3 regions of the Vibrio pelagius genome follow, and region 3 is predicted to be linked to each of the others. Evidence: predicted binding sites of a transcription regulator. Region 3 holds the regulator's gene; each other region holds the start of a gene.
The links. Region 3 encodes PurR, which represses purine synthesis genes. Its sites were predicted from a motif close to TNANGNAAACGTTTNCNTNA; they were not measured.
Positions count from the first base shown of each region.

Region 1: the regulator PurR is predicted to act here: its motif matches at 1,384-1,403, upstream of vsple_RS06060 (phosphoribosylaminoimidazolesuccinocarboxamide synthase).
Region 2: the regulator PurR is predicted to act here: its motif matches at 2,792-2,811, upstream of purE (5-(carboxyamino)imidazole ribonucleotide mutase).

Region 1 covers NZ_AP025503.1:1,348,882-1,353,202, reverse strand. The annotation lists gene vsple_RS06075 (J domain-containing protein) at 1-74, shown strand, start outside; gene vsple_RS06070 (hypothetical protein) at 240-428, shown strand; gene vsple_RS06065 (SulA-like leucine-rich domain-containing protein) at 847-1,269, shown strand; gene vsple_RS06060 (phosphoribosylaminoimidazolesuccinocarboxamide synthase) at 1,502-2,605, shown strand; gene vsple_RS06055 (transporter) at 2,757-3,134, opposite strand; gene vsple_RS06050 (helicase-related protein) at 3,341-4,321, opposite strand, start outside.
Region 2 covers NZ_AP025503.1:3,128,030-3,132,350, forward strand. The annotation lists gene vsple_RS13980 (gamma carbonic anhydrase family protein) at 1-16, shown strand, start outside; gene vsple_RS13985 (DUF1488 family protein) at 13-279, opposite strand; gene aroE (shikimate dehydrogenase) at 282-1,112, opposite strand; gene hemF (oxygen-dependent coproporphyrinogen oxidase) at 1,189-2,106, opposite strand; gene tsaC (L-threonylcarbamoyladenylate synthase type 1 TsaC) at 2,128-2,685, opposite strand; gene purE (5-(carboxyamino)imidazole ribonucleotide mutase) at 2,883-3,368, shown strand; gene vsple_RS14010 (5-(carboxyamino)imidazole ribonucleotide synthase) at 3,374-4,321, shown strand, end outside.
Region 3 covers NZ_AP025503.1:1,158,190-1,162,510, forward strand. The annotation lists gene vsple_RS05230 (TVP38/TMEM64 family protein) at 1-156, opposite strand, end outside; gene vsple_RS05235 (TfoX/Sxy family DNA transformation protein) at 281-871, opposite strand; cyclic di-GMP riboswitch class I at 1,000-1,084, opposite strand; gene purR (HTH-type transcriptional repressor PurR) at 1,256-2,260, opposite strand; gene torD (molecular chaperone TorD) at 2,582-3,229, opposite strand; gene torR (two-component system response regulator TorR) at 3,486-4,199, shown strand; gene elyC (envelope biogenesis factor ElyC) at 4,320-4,321, opposite strand, start outside.

The sequences.
Region 1 (4,321 bases), 190 kb from region 3:
AAGGAAGTGATGAAGAGATGAAAAGGTTGAATGCAGCCCTGAAAACAATTTTACAAAATGTTACCAAAACGTAACAAATAAAATCTTTCAGGGATGACTTAGTGCACGGAAACCCATTTCTATTGGTGTCGCAAACGATCTCCCTCTCAAAAACAGGTAACAAACAATTAACTTATTAGTACTACTTGTGTCATAATTCACGCCGAAAATACACCTGACGATACAGGTGAGGAGAGGATATGTTCACAATTGAAGGCGTATGTGATTGGTGTAAAAAGCCAAGCCTAGTAAAAAAACATGACTACCTTGATGGTAAGTCTCATAGTTCATGCGAAAAGTGCAATGACATTGCAACCATGGACGTTCGCCAGTTCAATATTGGCGAAATGGAAATGAGAGCAAAACTCTCCGAGGCAACGAGAAGATAGTAGTCTCAACACGGAAGTAAAAAAGCGCCATCAAGGCGCTTTTTTGATCCTGCTCACTTACCGCATCTATCATCCCTATTCGATACACCATTGCCTCCCTTTCGCTTTAGTCCTTAAACCCTTTTCCCTGCTTAAGAGACCTTCTCTCTCAACAACACCTTTCAACGTTCATACAGTACTTTTATCAAACCACTGTATAAACCTGTATAGAAAAGGTGCTATGGATCTCAAACCTTCTTAATCATGAGAAATTTTGATATTTCAGTCGAATTTAAAAACATAATCTAAAACAATGACTTAATATAAATATCGAGTCAGATTTCGAGGTTTTGCTCAATATTCCCTCAAAAAATTTCTTGATCTTATGTACCATAAAAACTACTGTATACACATACAGCATGTATATAAGGACAGCAAAATGATTCAAGCTCACGTAAAAGCACAACACTCTAGCACGCTAGTTCAATGCGCATTTTCTTCAGCATCACACCTGCCGCAAAGCTCTAATCAATATCGCCACCAAGCAAACTTGCTAGCGCGTATGGCTTTGCTGTCCAATCAAGAACAGTGGTTACTGTTTACTGCTCAAACCCCTCGCCCATCAGCAAAAGAACTCTCTCAGTTCAACATTTGCTGTGAGCGCATCATTCACATGAAACCTTCTCGCCAAATGAGCGAAATGGAGACTGTAGAGAAAGCGATTCGCTCTCGAAACGCGAGTGCCATTATCGCAAGCAACCAAATCGATTCATTTGGTCAACAGTATTTGCGTGAGCTTGCGATCCAATACCAATGTGAAGTCTTCTTTGTTGAACACAACACAACGCATCATGTCCACTAATCAAACACTGTCCGCCCTGCTCTTTACTGTTGAAACCACTGACAGCATTGAGCAGGTTTTTTTGCAATTAATTCAGTGCTAGGAAAGTGCAGATAAAAAAGAGATTTCAAAGAAAAAGGCAAACGTTTGCTTTTTCTCTGGAAGCTGAATTTAGATTGGGTATAATGCCCACCTAATCGAGTGTGTTATGCACTTCTCTGTACGACGTTTGATAAAAGATAGGAATGTCTAAATGAGCCTCGCTGATCAAGTTCTAGCCGTAAATGATGATCTACCCATCCGTACTGATAAACCTGTCCACAGTGGCAAAGTTCGTTCAGTTTACTGGTTAACCGAAGAAGATAGTCAAAGACTAATCAAAGAGAAAGGCTACGATGTCGCGCCTGATGCGCCGTTAGCCATTATGGTAATTAGTGACCGTATCTCTGCATTTGACTGTATTTGGCATGGCGAAGGTGGCTTGAAAGGTGTTCCTGGTAAAGGTGCCGCGCTCAACGCTATCTCTAATCACTGGTTTAAGCTGTTTAAAGACAACGGACTGGCTGATAGCCACATTCTAGATATCCCTCACCCATTCGTTTGGATCGTACAAAAAGCACGCCCTGTTATGATTGAAGCGATTTGTCGCCAATACATTACCGGTTCAATGTGGCGCGCATACGCTAATGGCGAACGTGAATTCTGTGGCATCGAAATGCCAGAAGGTTTAGAGAAAGATAAGAAGCTTCCTGAGCTACTGATCACGCCATCGACCAAGGGTATTCTGAAAGGCATTCCTGGCGTACCAGAAGCAGATGATGTCAACATCACTCGTCAGAACATCGAGCAGAACTTCGCTGCGTTTAACTTCACTAAAGAGAGCGATATTGCTCACTACGAGAAGCTACTCAAAGAAGGCTTTAGCGTGATTAGCGAAGCATTGAGCAAGGTTGATCAGACCTTCGTTGATACCAAGTTTGAGTTTGGTTACGTCAATGATGCTCAGGGCAATGAAAAGCTTATTTACATGGATGAAGTTGGCACGCCAGATTCATCACGTATTTGGGATACTCAAGAGTACAACAAAGGCAACATCGTAGAGAACTCGAAAGAAGGCTTCCGCCAGTTCTTGTTAAACCACTTCCCAGATGCCGATATTCTACTTAACAAAGAGCGTATGCCTGAACGCGAAGCATTAGCACGTGATAACGAACTGCCGCTTGATGCCTTAATGTCCCTGTCTCGCACCTACCTTGATATTGCTGAAAAGATCACAGGCAGTAAGATTGAACTGAGCGAGAATCCAAAACAAGAGATCGTCGACATCCTACGCGCTGAGTACGACCTAATCGACTAACATTCATTTTTATCAATAAGGTTTGTTACTCAAAGGGCCACTTACCACTTTATTAATCAAATAAATGAATTAATGAAGTAGATAAGCGGCCCTTTATCAGCATTAGACTTAATTCGTCATCGAACTCCACGTTGAGATAACGCCTTGCTATCTATAACTTGATTGTGAACTCTTCAGCCGAATTTCCGGTGATCACCAAGTGGCTCCGTGATTCAATGTACTCGATCTGTTCATCTTCCAACGAATATGGCATTACAACTTTCAGTTCGTTGATACCTTCCAACTTTGCCAATTTAAGTAACACTACGATGTTTGATTCGTCACTCTTCCTCGTAGAGAGTGATTTGAGTGCCTTTTCCCATAAACGATCTTCCGGAGTCGATAGATCTTTAATACTATCTTTCCATACTGTACCGAACACAGGGGCAAATGTGGTGAGTGCTTCTAGAAAAGTCCATTTTTTATCGCATGACGCGCCAAGAAAGTTTGTGTAATCAAATTCTACACAGGTCTCTTTTTGTTTATCCATGATGTCCCCCGACACATTGGCAACACAATATACTTTTAATATCCACCAACTCTTTCTATATAGCAATAGGATATAGAAGAATGGTCTTTTATGACCTTTTGATTGGTTAAAATGGCATATAAAAATCAATTTTGTAACAAAAGACGAACTGAAAACTCATATATGCGCCTATTTGATTAATATTTTACAAATTGAAGTAATTCCTCTTATTTCACATCCACAACACGACTTGCTTTCTTATATTGAATGCGCCAACCAGACCAAACTGGTAGCTCCCAACGCTTAGGTGGTGTTTTACGTCCACCGCTCGAGTAATGAACATACACAAGCTTTCTTTGAGGAAGGTATTCAACATCGATATGAAGATCGGCCAATGATAAATGGAAAGGGTATTTTTCTGCAAACTCCTCATATTCCCAATAAGGAATACCGGCAAACGGGATATCTTCTGCGTTGAACATCTCTAATTCATCCACTTGGCTTACACCCAACTCTTCTAACTGCGCAGCAAACCAATCAACAAAGTTGAGCTTTTCAATTTCTTGTGAGTGTTCGTGACTTTCACTCAACCCCATTCGCACATACAGCTGCCAATGTTTGATCTCCTGAGTTCTCTGCTTCGCGAATCCTCGCAAATACTGCTCGCTTACAACCATATCGATGACAGGCTTAAGTGAGAGTTGACCTTGCGCCTCGATCTGCTTGGTGTCGATCACACGACCCGCGTAAACCAGAGACATAACCGTATACACCTGCCCAGAACGGTCTGCTTTCTCTTCAACGACCGTGTCACCTTGCTTCCACTCTCCCAGCTCTTGATCTACAAGCAACGAAAGCGGGAGCGGCGCAACCGTAGTTGCTAAGGTCAATGTCTGCTTTGCCCCTCTTCCCGGTAAACTATAGGTATCGAGCACAAGCAAAGCTTCACTGCCGTCTGGCACTCGATTTTCCCGACCTAACATCACTTCGAGCTGCCCATTGGCGAACGCCTCACGCCGCTTTGTTCGCCGTACAAAAGCCAGCTCAGGGTGCAGACGCAAAATCTCTTTGAGTAAATCGACTCTGTTGAATCGAGAAGCAACCTCCAATTGAGGAAGTTCAAACAGTTCGCGCATCTGTTCCGCTAAACCTTGAGCCTCCAACAGAGCTTGCTTATCAACCGTAACATGAGGGAACTGTTTACCTCG
Region 2 (4,321 bases), 1.2 Mb from region 3:
AGTTCGCCCTGTTTAAGACGCTTGAATCTCGATTTGACCAGAGGAGTTAAACTCCTCTTCTTCTATTAACTCTTCTGCTAGTTCTTCTAAGTCAAAACGCAACTCACTGAACACCTCAATGGCTTGCTCATTTGTTACTTCACGTCCTGCCAATTTTCCTAACTCTTCTAGGGTAATAGTACACTCAATAAGTGCACCACTTTGTTGAGCAGGGAAAACGACGCATTGATTCTCAGCATCCCAGGTTTGGATATCAGGAAACAAAATTGACTGATTCATTATTACGCCTCTAGGTTCTTTCTTAATTCTCTGAGGATTTGCTTTGTTCCCGGTCTTAGACCGCGCCACAACATAAAGCTTTCAGCCGCCTGACCCACCAGCATGCCTAGGCCATCATAAGCAGCGTGGACACCATTATCCAATGCCCAGCGATTAAAGACCGTGTGTCCCGAACCATAGACCATGTCATAAACGGTACTTGTTGGTGTGAATATCTCGGCGGACACTTGGGGAAGTTCACCACTCAACCCTGAAGAAGTAGAGTTAATGATCACATCAAAGCCTTCATGCACCTCATCAAGTCCAATGCCTGAGACATTACCAAAGGAAGTGAACATTTCTGCGAGTAGCTGTGCTTTAGAAGCAGTGCGGTTAGCAATCACTAACTGACGAGGATTGTGGTCAAGCAATGGCTTAATCACGCCTCTTGCTGCACCGCCAGCTCCAAGCAGCAGAATACGAGCGTCTTTTAATACCACTTGGTGTTGCAATAAGTCTTGGACTAGCCCTTCACCGTCGGTGTTGTCACCAATGATCTCGCCATCATCAAGCTTTTTAAGCGTATTCACGGCACCAGCTAGTTGAGCTCGCTCAGTTAGACGATCCGCAAATTGATATGCGTCTTCTTTAAATGGTGCTGTGACGTTACAGCCTTTACCACCATTACCAAAGAAATCTTTCGCTGCAATGAGAAAATCACCGGGCTCAGGCTGTTGAGATGTATAGGTAAGTTGCTGGTTCGTTTGGCGAGCAAATAGCGTATGAATAAATGGTGATTTACTTTGACTAATTGGGTTTCCAAAAACGGCATAGCGATCTATGTACTGTGTCATATCCTTACCTAACAGAGCTTATGAAAAAGGGTCATCGAATGATGACCCTATCACTATACCTATAAGGAAGGAAGTCTTACCAAACTCTAGGTTTTAAATAGTCTGTGTACAGTAGCGCCTCTGGTGAACCCTCTTGAGGTTCGTATCGATACTCCCATCGTGCCAACGGTGGCATCGACATCAGAATCGACTCGGTACGACCACCACTTTGTAGACCAAATAGGGTGCCACGGTCATAAACTAGATTAAATTCAACATAGCGGCCACGACGATAAAGTTGGAAATCGCGTTCACGTTCACCGTAAGGCGTCTCTTTTCTTCGTTCAACAATTGGTAGATAAGCTTGAGTATAACCCTCACCAACCGCTTGCATGTAAGCAAAGCTCTTCTCAAAGCCCCACTCATTCAAATCATCAAAGAACAAGCCGCCTACACCACGCGTCTCATCACGATGAGGCAAGTAGAAATACTTATCACACCACTCTTTATGCTGCTGATACACATCATCGCCAAATGGGGCACATAGATCTTTCGCTGTTTGGTGCCAAGATTGGCAATCTTCAGCAAATGGGTAGAACGGGGTCAGATCGAAGCCACCACCAAACCACCAGATAGGCGCTTCACCCTCTTTCTCTGCAATGAAAAATCGTACATTGGCATGAGAGGTTGGGATATATGGATTCTTAGGATGAATAACCAACGAAACACCCATTGCCTCAAACTTTCGGCCAGCAAGCTCTGGTCGATGTGCGGTCGCTGATGCTGGCATCTCTTTGCCTGCGACGTGAGAGAAGTTCACACCACCCTGCTCAAATACGGCACCATTAGTCATAACGCGTGTACGACCACCACCGCCAAGACGCTCACCAGGTTCACGTTGCCATGCGTCTTCTTCAAACGCCGCAACACCATCGGCTTGTTCTAATTGTTGGCAAATCGAATCTTGTAAGTTGAGCAAGAACTGCTTTACCGCATCTTTATCAATTGCTGACATGTTTCTTCCTTTATGCAGGGTTTAGCCCTGTCTTAATATTTGAGAAGTCTTTGCATCACGGATTTCACTCGGCTTATCACGGCCTCCCGTTTCACCCTCAAGAATGGCCACCAGCTTATGACCGAGCTGCTGCTTCACCTCTTCAGTGGTCATACACGGCGGCTCACCCGATAGGTTTGCGCTGGTAGAGGTTAACGGCTTTCCAAACGCATTACACATCTTCTGTACCAAAGGGTGATCGGTTACACGTACCGCAATTGAATCGAATTGACCACTTACCCAATCCGTCACTTGTGCACTGGCTGGCATGATCCACGTAACAGGACCTGGCCATGTCGATTTTACCGTTGCCAATTGCTCAGGGGTCAGCTGGCTTTCATCGATATAAGGAAGCAACTGTTCGTAACTGGCAGCAATTAGGATGAGGCCCTTTTCCATCGGGCGCTGTTTAAGTTCAAGTAATTTCTGGATAGCTTGCGGGTTGTCAGGATCGCAACCAACACCAAATACACCTTCAGTTGGGTAGGCGATCACCTCACCTTGTTGTAATGCCTGCAAAGTATGCTGAAAGTTGTCCACGGTTTGCCTCATCTATATCTGCTATTAAACTCGTTAAGTGTACAAATAATCGCTAACTGTTACTAAAGCTATTTGTTTATAAAATGTATCAATTAGCAATTTTGACCTACGCAAACGTTTTCCTTGGGTAATTTTACCCGTATAATGCGCGCAAATTATCTAATCACTTAATCAAATCGTACCTGAAGGAGTTTGAGATGACTGTCGGTATTATCATGGGTTCTAAATCTGATTGGCCAACAATGAAGCTAGCAGCGGACATGTTGGATCAATTTGGCGTAGCGTACGAAACAAAAGTGGTTTCTGCTCACCGTACTCCTCAACTACTGGCGGATTACGCAACGAGTGCAAAAGAGCGTGGAATTAAGGTGATCATTGCAGGTGCAGGCGGCGCAGCTCACCTACCGGGGATGGCAGCAGCATTTACTAGCGTTCCTGTTCTTGGTGTACCTGTACAGTCTAAAGCTCTAAAAGGCATGGACTCACTTCTTTCTATCGTACAAATGCCTAAAGGTATCGCGGTTGGTACGCTAGCCATTGGTGAAGCAGGTGCAGCTAACGCAGGTATTCTAGCAGCACAAATCATTGGTACGCACAATGAAGATGTGATGGCAAAAGTAGAAGCATTCCGCTCTGAGCAAACAGAAACGGTACTAGCTAATCCAAACCCTGCAGAGGACTAATTCCCATGCATGTTCTTGTGTTAGGCGCGGGCCAACTTGCTCGCATGATGTCCCTAGCTGGGGCACCGCTGAATATTGAAATTTCTGCTTTTGATGTTGGCAGCAAAAATATTGTTCACCCATTAACGCAAGCGATTCTAGGCAATGGCTTAGAGAATGCGATTGAGCGTGCGGATGTGATTACGGCTGAATTCGAACACATCCCTCATGATGTGCTTGAAGTGTGTGAGCGCAGTGGTAAGTTCTTACCGACTACCGAAGCAATCAAAGCTGGCGGCGACCGTCGTCTTGAGAAAGCTCTGCTCGACCAAGCGGGCGTGAAAAACGCAAAATACGCAGTGATCAACTCTCGCGAAGACTTTGACCACGCGATCTCGCATGTTGGCCTACCAATGGTGCTTAAGAGCACACTCGGTGGCTATGATGGCAAAGGCCAATGGCGTCTTAAGTCACTAGACGCAGTAGAAACCGTTTGGACTGAGATGGCAGAATGCATCGCGGCGACCGACAACCAAGCGATTGTTGCGGAGGAATTTGTTCCATTTGATCGTGAGGTATCGTTGGTCGGTGCTCGTGGTAAAGATGGTGAAATCCAAGTTTACCCACTAGCTGAAAACGTTCATACCAATGGTGTTCTGAGCCTTTCAACAGCGATTGATGATGTTGAGTTACAGGAACAAGCTAAGACTATGTTCACTGCGGTTGCGGAACGCTTGGATTACGTAGGTGTACTTGCTCTTGAATTCTTTGATGTTCAAGGTGCCCTGCTCGTTAATGAGATTGCCCCACGCGTTCATAACTCAGGTCACTGGACACAGCAAGGTGCTGAAACTTGTCAGTTTGAAAATCACCTTCGCGCTGTATGTGGCATGCCTCTAGGAAGCACAAAGCTGATTCGCCCAACTGCGATGATCAATATCCTGGGTGAAGACACTCTGCCTAACGCGATCTTG
Region 3 (4,321 bases):
GGTTGCTGCTGCTGCAACAAAATGACTCTCTATGTAGCCGTTTAGAAGTGCTTGTTGAGCCTTGGCATTTTCAAGCGTTAAGTACTGGCCAAAGTTGACAGCCAGTATCACTATCGTGGCAACTAAAATTATGCCTAAAATCATTTTCTTACTCATGAGAGCGTCCCTAAATTTTTTGCTTGTAGTTAGTATAGTTAGACAGGAGGAGGAGAGATTAACTTTCAATAGAAAATAAAAAAAGCCACATCAATGTGGCTTTTGACAATTAAGTGATTTGGACTTAATTAATAGAGTTGATAAGCTCATCGCGTCGTTGTTGAGGTATGACCGACCAATGAGTACCGTTGATGGCACCTTCAAGTGCCCAAAGCAGCTCTAAGCTGACACTGGACGAGTGAGACTCTTTTATTGCTTTGTACGCATTAACAGAACCAGACTCATACAAGCTCTCGACGGTATCGATGCCTGCTTTTTTCAACATACGCTCTGTGGCAAGCCGAAGGTTGGGCAAATCTTTTAATCGTGTAGGCTTCGCCGATGATTGGATTTGCTTCTCTTTTTTGGCACAGTCAAGGGACGTTTTTGCCAGTTCGATAATACGTTCTTGAGTCTGCCAGAGGTCTTCTGGAAGAGCAAAATACTTAGTAACGACTGGGAATCCGCGTTTTTTGTATACGTAAGGTTCGAAACCCTGTTGTTCAAATTTTGAAGTAGTATTTTTGTCAGCTCGAATGTGTAATTGATTGTTAACGACCAGTGCAAACATCGTGTCGTCGGCAAAGAGGCCAAAACCGCCAAACATTGAGCGTGACTTAATCTTTCCAAGTGGCTCAAATAACTTCATTGAGTCCTTGAGTATCGGTTTATCCATATTGTTTATCTCGGTGTATTTGAATTACGCCACCAAATAAGCAGGTCCGAGAGATTAGCAAAATGTCGCAATAAAATTGTCAATAAGCCGTAAATTACTACTAAAGGTAGGAAATACTGCATTTTGCCATCGGTAACCCCGCTACCATACCAATAATGGGTTAGGCCGGAGGCTTTGCGTCTCACCCTTTCAAGTGATTTGCCCTGTGCGTGACTGTATAACGAAGAATAAAGTTTTTTGTTGAATGAGGTTCACACTTGTTATTCCAAAATGTGATCTTAATTCAGTTAATTGTTGTATTTATATGCAACAAGGTTTTTATTTTGTCGGAATAAAAAAAACGCACCAAGCGGTGCGTTTTATTAGATTTTTCTAAAGTTTACGTTATTTTAACGTTCTAACTGTAGCTCGCTCAATGATCTCTGGATGCATTTCGAACACGCGTTTTTCGTGATCTTTGTCTTTAATGCGTTCCAACAAGATTTCAAATGCGTTTTTGCCGACACGACGCTTTGGCTGGTGAACAGTTGTCAACGGTGGTGAGAAGTACTCTGCCAGCTCAATATTGTCGTAACCAATCACTGAAATGTCTTCTGGGATCTTAATGCCTTGCTGTTGTAGACGGCTCATAAGACCAAGTGCCATCGTATCGTTGAAACAGAATACTGCTGTCGGGCGATTCTCCATTGCAACGATTTTATCTGCCGCGATAACTGCGGTGTCACATTCGAAGTTACCTTCAAGAATTAGACTGTCATCTGTTTGAATGTTTGCTTCCTCAAGAGCACGGCGATAACCCGCGATACGCTCTACACATGCCGCTTTATCCAAATGTCCACTTAGACAAGCGATACGTTCATGTCCTCGTTCAACCAGGTATTTAGTGGCGAGGTAGCCACCTTCTTCTGAGTTGTCGATGATTTTATCCGCTTGTGAACTCTCTGGGCCCCAGTCCATAACAACTTTTGGAATGTCTGCGTGGCGGTCAAGCATTTCACGCAGTTCTTCAGTTAAGTCAGAACACATTACCAAGATGCCGTCTACGCGTTTTTCAGCAAGCATTCGGATGTAGTCGCGTTGCTTCTCGTAGATACCACCTGTGTTACATAGAATCAGCGTGTAGCCTTGACGGTAACAGTAGCTCTCTACTCCATCGATCACTTCAGAGAAGAATAGGTTGGTTGATTGAGTCACTAGCATACCGATTGTGCGCGTAGAGTTACATTTCAGGCTACGAGCAACAGCACTTGGTGCATAATTTAGTTCATCGACGGCTTTGTTTACTTTTTCTTGAGTCGCTTCTGCGACGAAACGTGTCTTGTTGATCACGTGAGAAACGGTGGTTGTTGATACGCCGGCTAAGCGAGCGACATCTTTTATAGTTGCCATGGCTTTATCCTATTGATAGCTACTTCCTCAGCAGTACGGAGCAAGTAGCCGTTTAAAGCTACCAGAACAAGAGCTTAGAATATGGAGGGCTCTCTCGGTACTAAAGTGCTAAAAAACAAAAAACCGCTTATGAGAGCGGCTTGTCTTAACACCGAAATGCTCTTAGCTAATTTAAAGCATAGCATTTCGAGAATGTTTCATATTTTATCGTTTGCGGTCACAATTTTAGACTGACTAGAAAATACTCGCAATAAAATTCACCCAGAAATCTGGGTGAGTTGTCACATTCTACCTAAATTGTACCCTTAGTCATCAGTGAATTTATTCACCAGCTAAATATTGTGTATCAAGTTTACAGAAAGCGACTAGCAATTCTGCAACACATGCGTAAAAACCAAACTCATCAAATTCACGGCATTTTACTGCGAACTGTGGAACCCAACTAAGGAGCTGTCGTTCAACAAACTCGTGTTGTGTAGCGAAAGCCGTTTCTAGATCTTGTTCACTCTCAAGGTCGTTGGAACGAATAATGATGTTACCCAGGAAATCTAACTCAATGGCTAGGTGGTCAGCAGGCTCTTTCAGATCTTGGTTTACGGCGATGCCGTAAGACGCCATGATGGCTTCCATGTCTTGAGCTGGTTTTGCATTCAGTAGTCCACTTTTGTCTAGATAAATAGAAGCGTACGGCAGAGCACCGTACTTATCCGACTTTAAGAACAGCTCGCAAAAATCGGATGAAAGCTCTAATTGAGCATCTTCACGGTTCTGTAATCGGTTAAGTGTATCTACTAGGTTATTGATTGATGGCTTAAGCGTCTCGTTGTCGCCGAGGCCGGTTAAAAACGAACGAATCTCAACCGAGTGGTATTTGTCCAATTCTTCTTGAGTCAGTTCTTTCGCGAACAGGCTCGATAGCCACCAGTAGATTTCAGCTCGTTGTTCATTGAACGCTTTGGTTTCTTTCATCTCAATAATCCTAATATCGTCTTTCGTAATATCTGCGGTACGAAGGCTTACTAACCCTTGTATTTGCTAACTGCAAAGTCACTCGTTAGTAGTAATGCCTATATTGAATTGCGATGGGGGTTAAATAGCAAGGTTTAAGATTGTCTTGTATCAAAAAAAATTCAGGTTTCTGGCTTTTATCTTACCTACTACTAGAATTGTTACTAGTTATGAATAGAATGGTCACTGAAACTATTAAATAAGAAAAGTGGTGTAGATGAGCTATCACGTATTAGTCGTTGAAGATGATGTGGTAACCCGTAGTAAGCTAGTTGGATATTTCCAGAATGAGGGTTACACAGTAAGCGAAGCAGAAAGCGGCGCTCAAATGAGAAATGTTTTAGAAGAAAATAACGTAGATCTCATTATGCTGGACATCAACTTACCAGGCGAAGATGGATTGATGCTAACTCGCGAATTACGCAGTCAATCAGACATTGGGATTATTTTAGTTACTGGACGCACGGATAGCATCGACAAAATTGTAGGCCTAGAGATGGGCGCAGATGATTATGTTACCAAACCATTTGAACTTCGCGAATTATTGGTTCGAGTGAAAAACCTACTTTGGAGAATTTCTGCGGCTCGCAAGTCACCATCAGATGCAACTGAGCAGGCGGAAGACGCGTCAATCGTTCGCTTTGGTGAATGGACGTTTGATATTCCACGTCGCGCACTGAGTAAAAACGGTGAGCCAGTGAAATTGACCAAAGCTGAATATGAGTTATTGGTTGCTCTGTCGTCATACCCTAACCAGGTTTTAAGTCGTGAGCGAATCTTAAATATGATTAGCCACCGCGTTGATGCACCAAACGATCGTACCATCGACGTATTGATTCGTCGTATGCGTGCTAAGATGGAGTTTGATCCAAAGAATCCACAAATTTTTGTGACGGTTCATGGTGAAGGCTATATGTTTGCAGGCGATTAGCAGCTAGAATTGAAATGTTCAACTAGCGAAATTGAAAAAGCCGAGATATTCAGTATCTCGGCTTTTTGTTTATGAAATTAGCTTGAAAGGTCTAGGGACTTAAAGTCACTTCATACAGCATT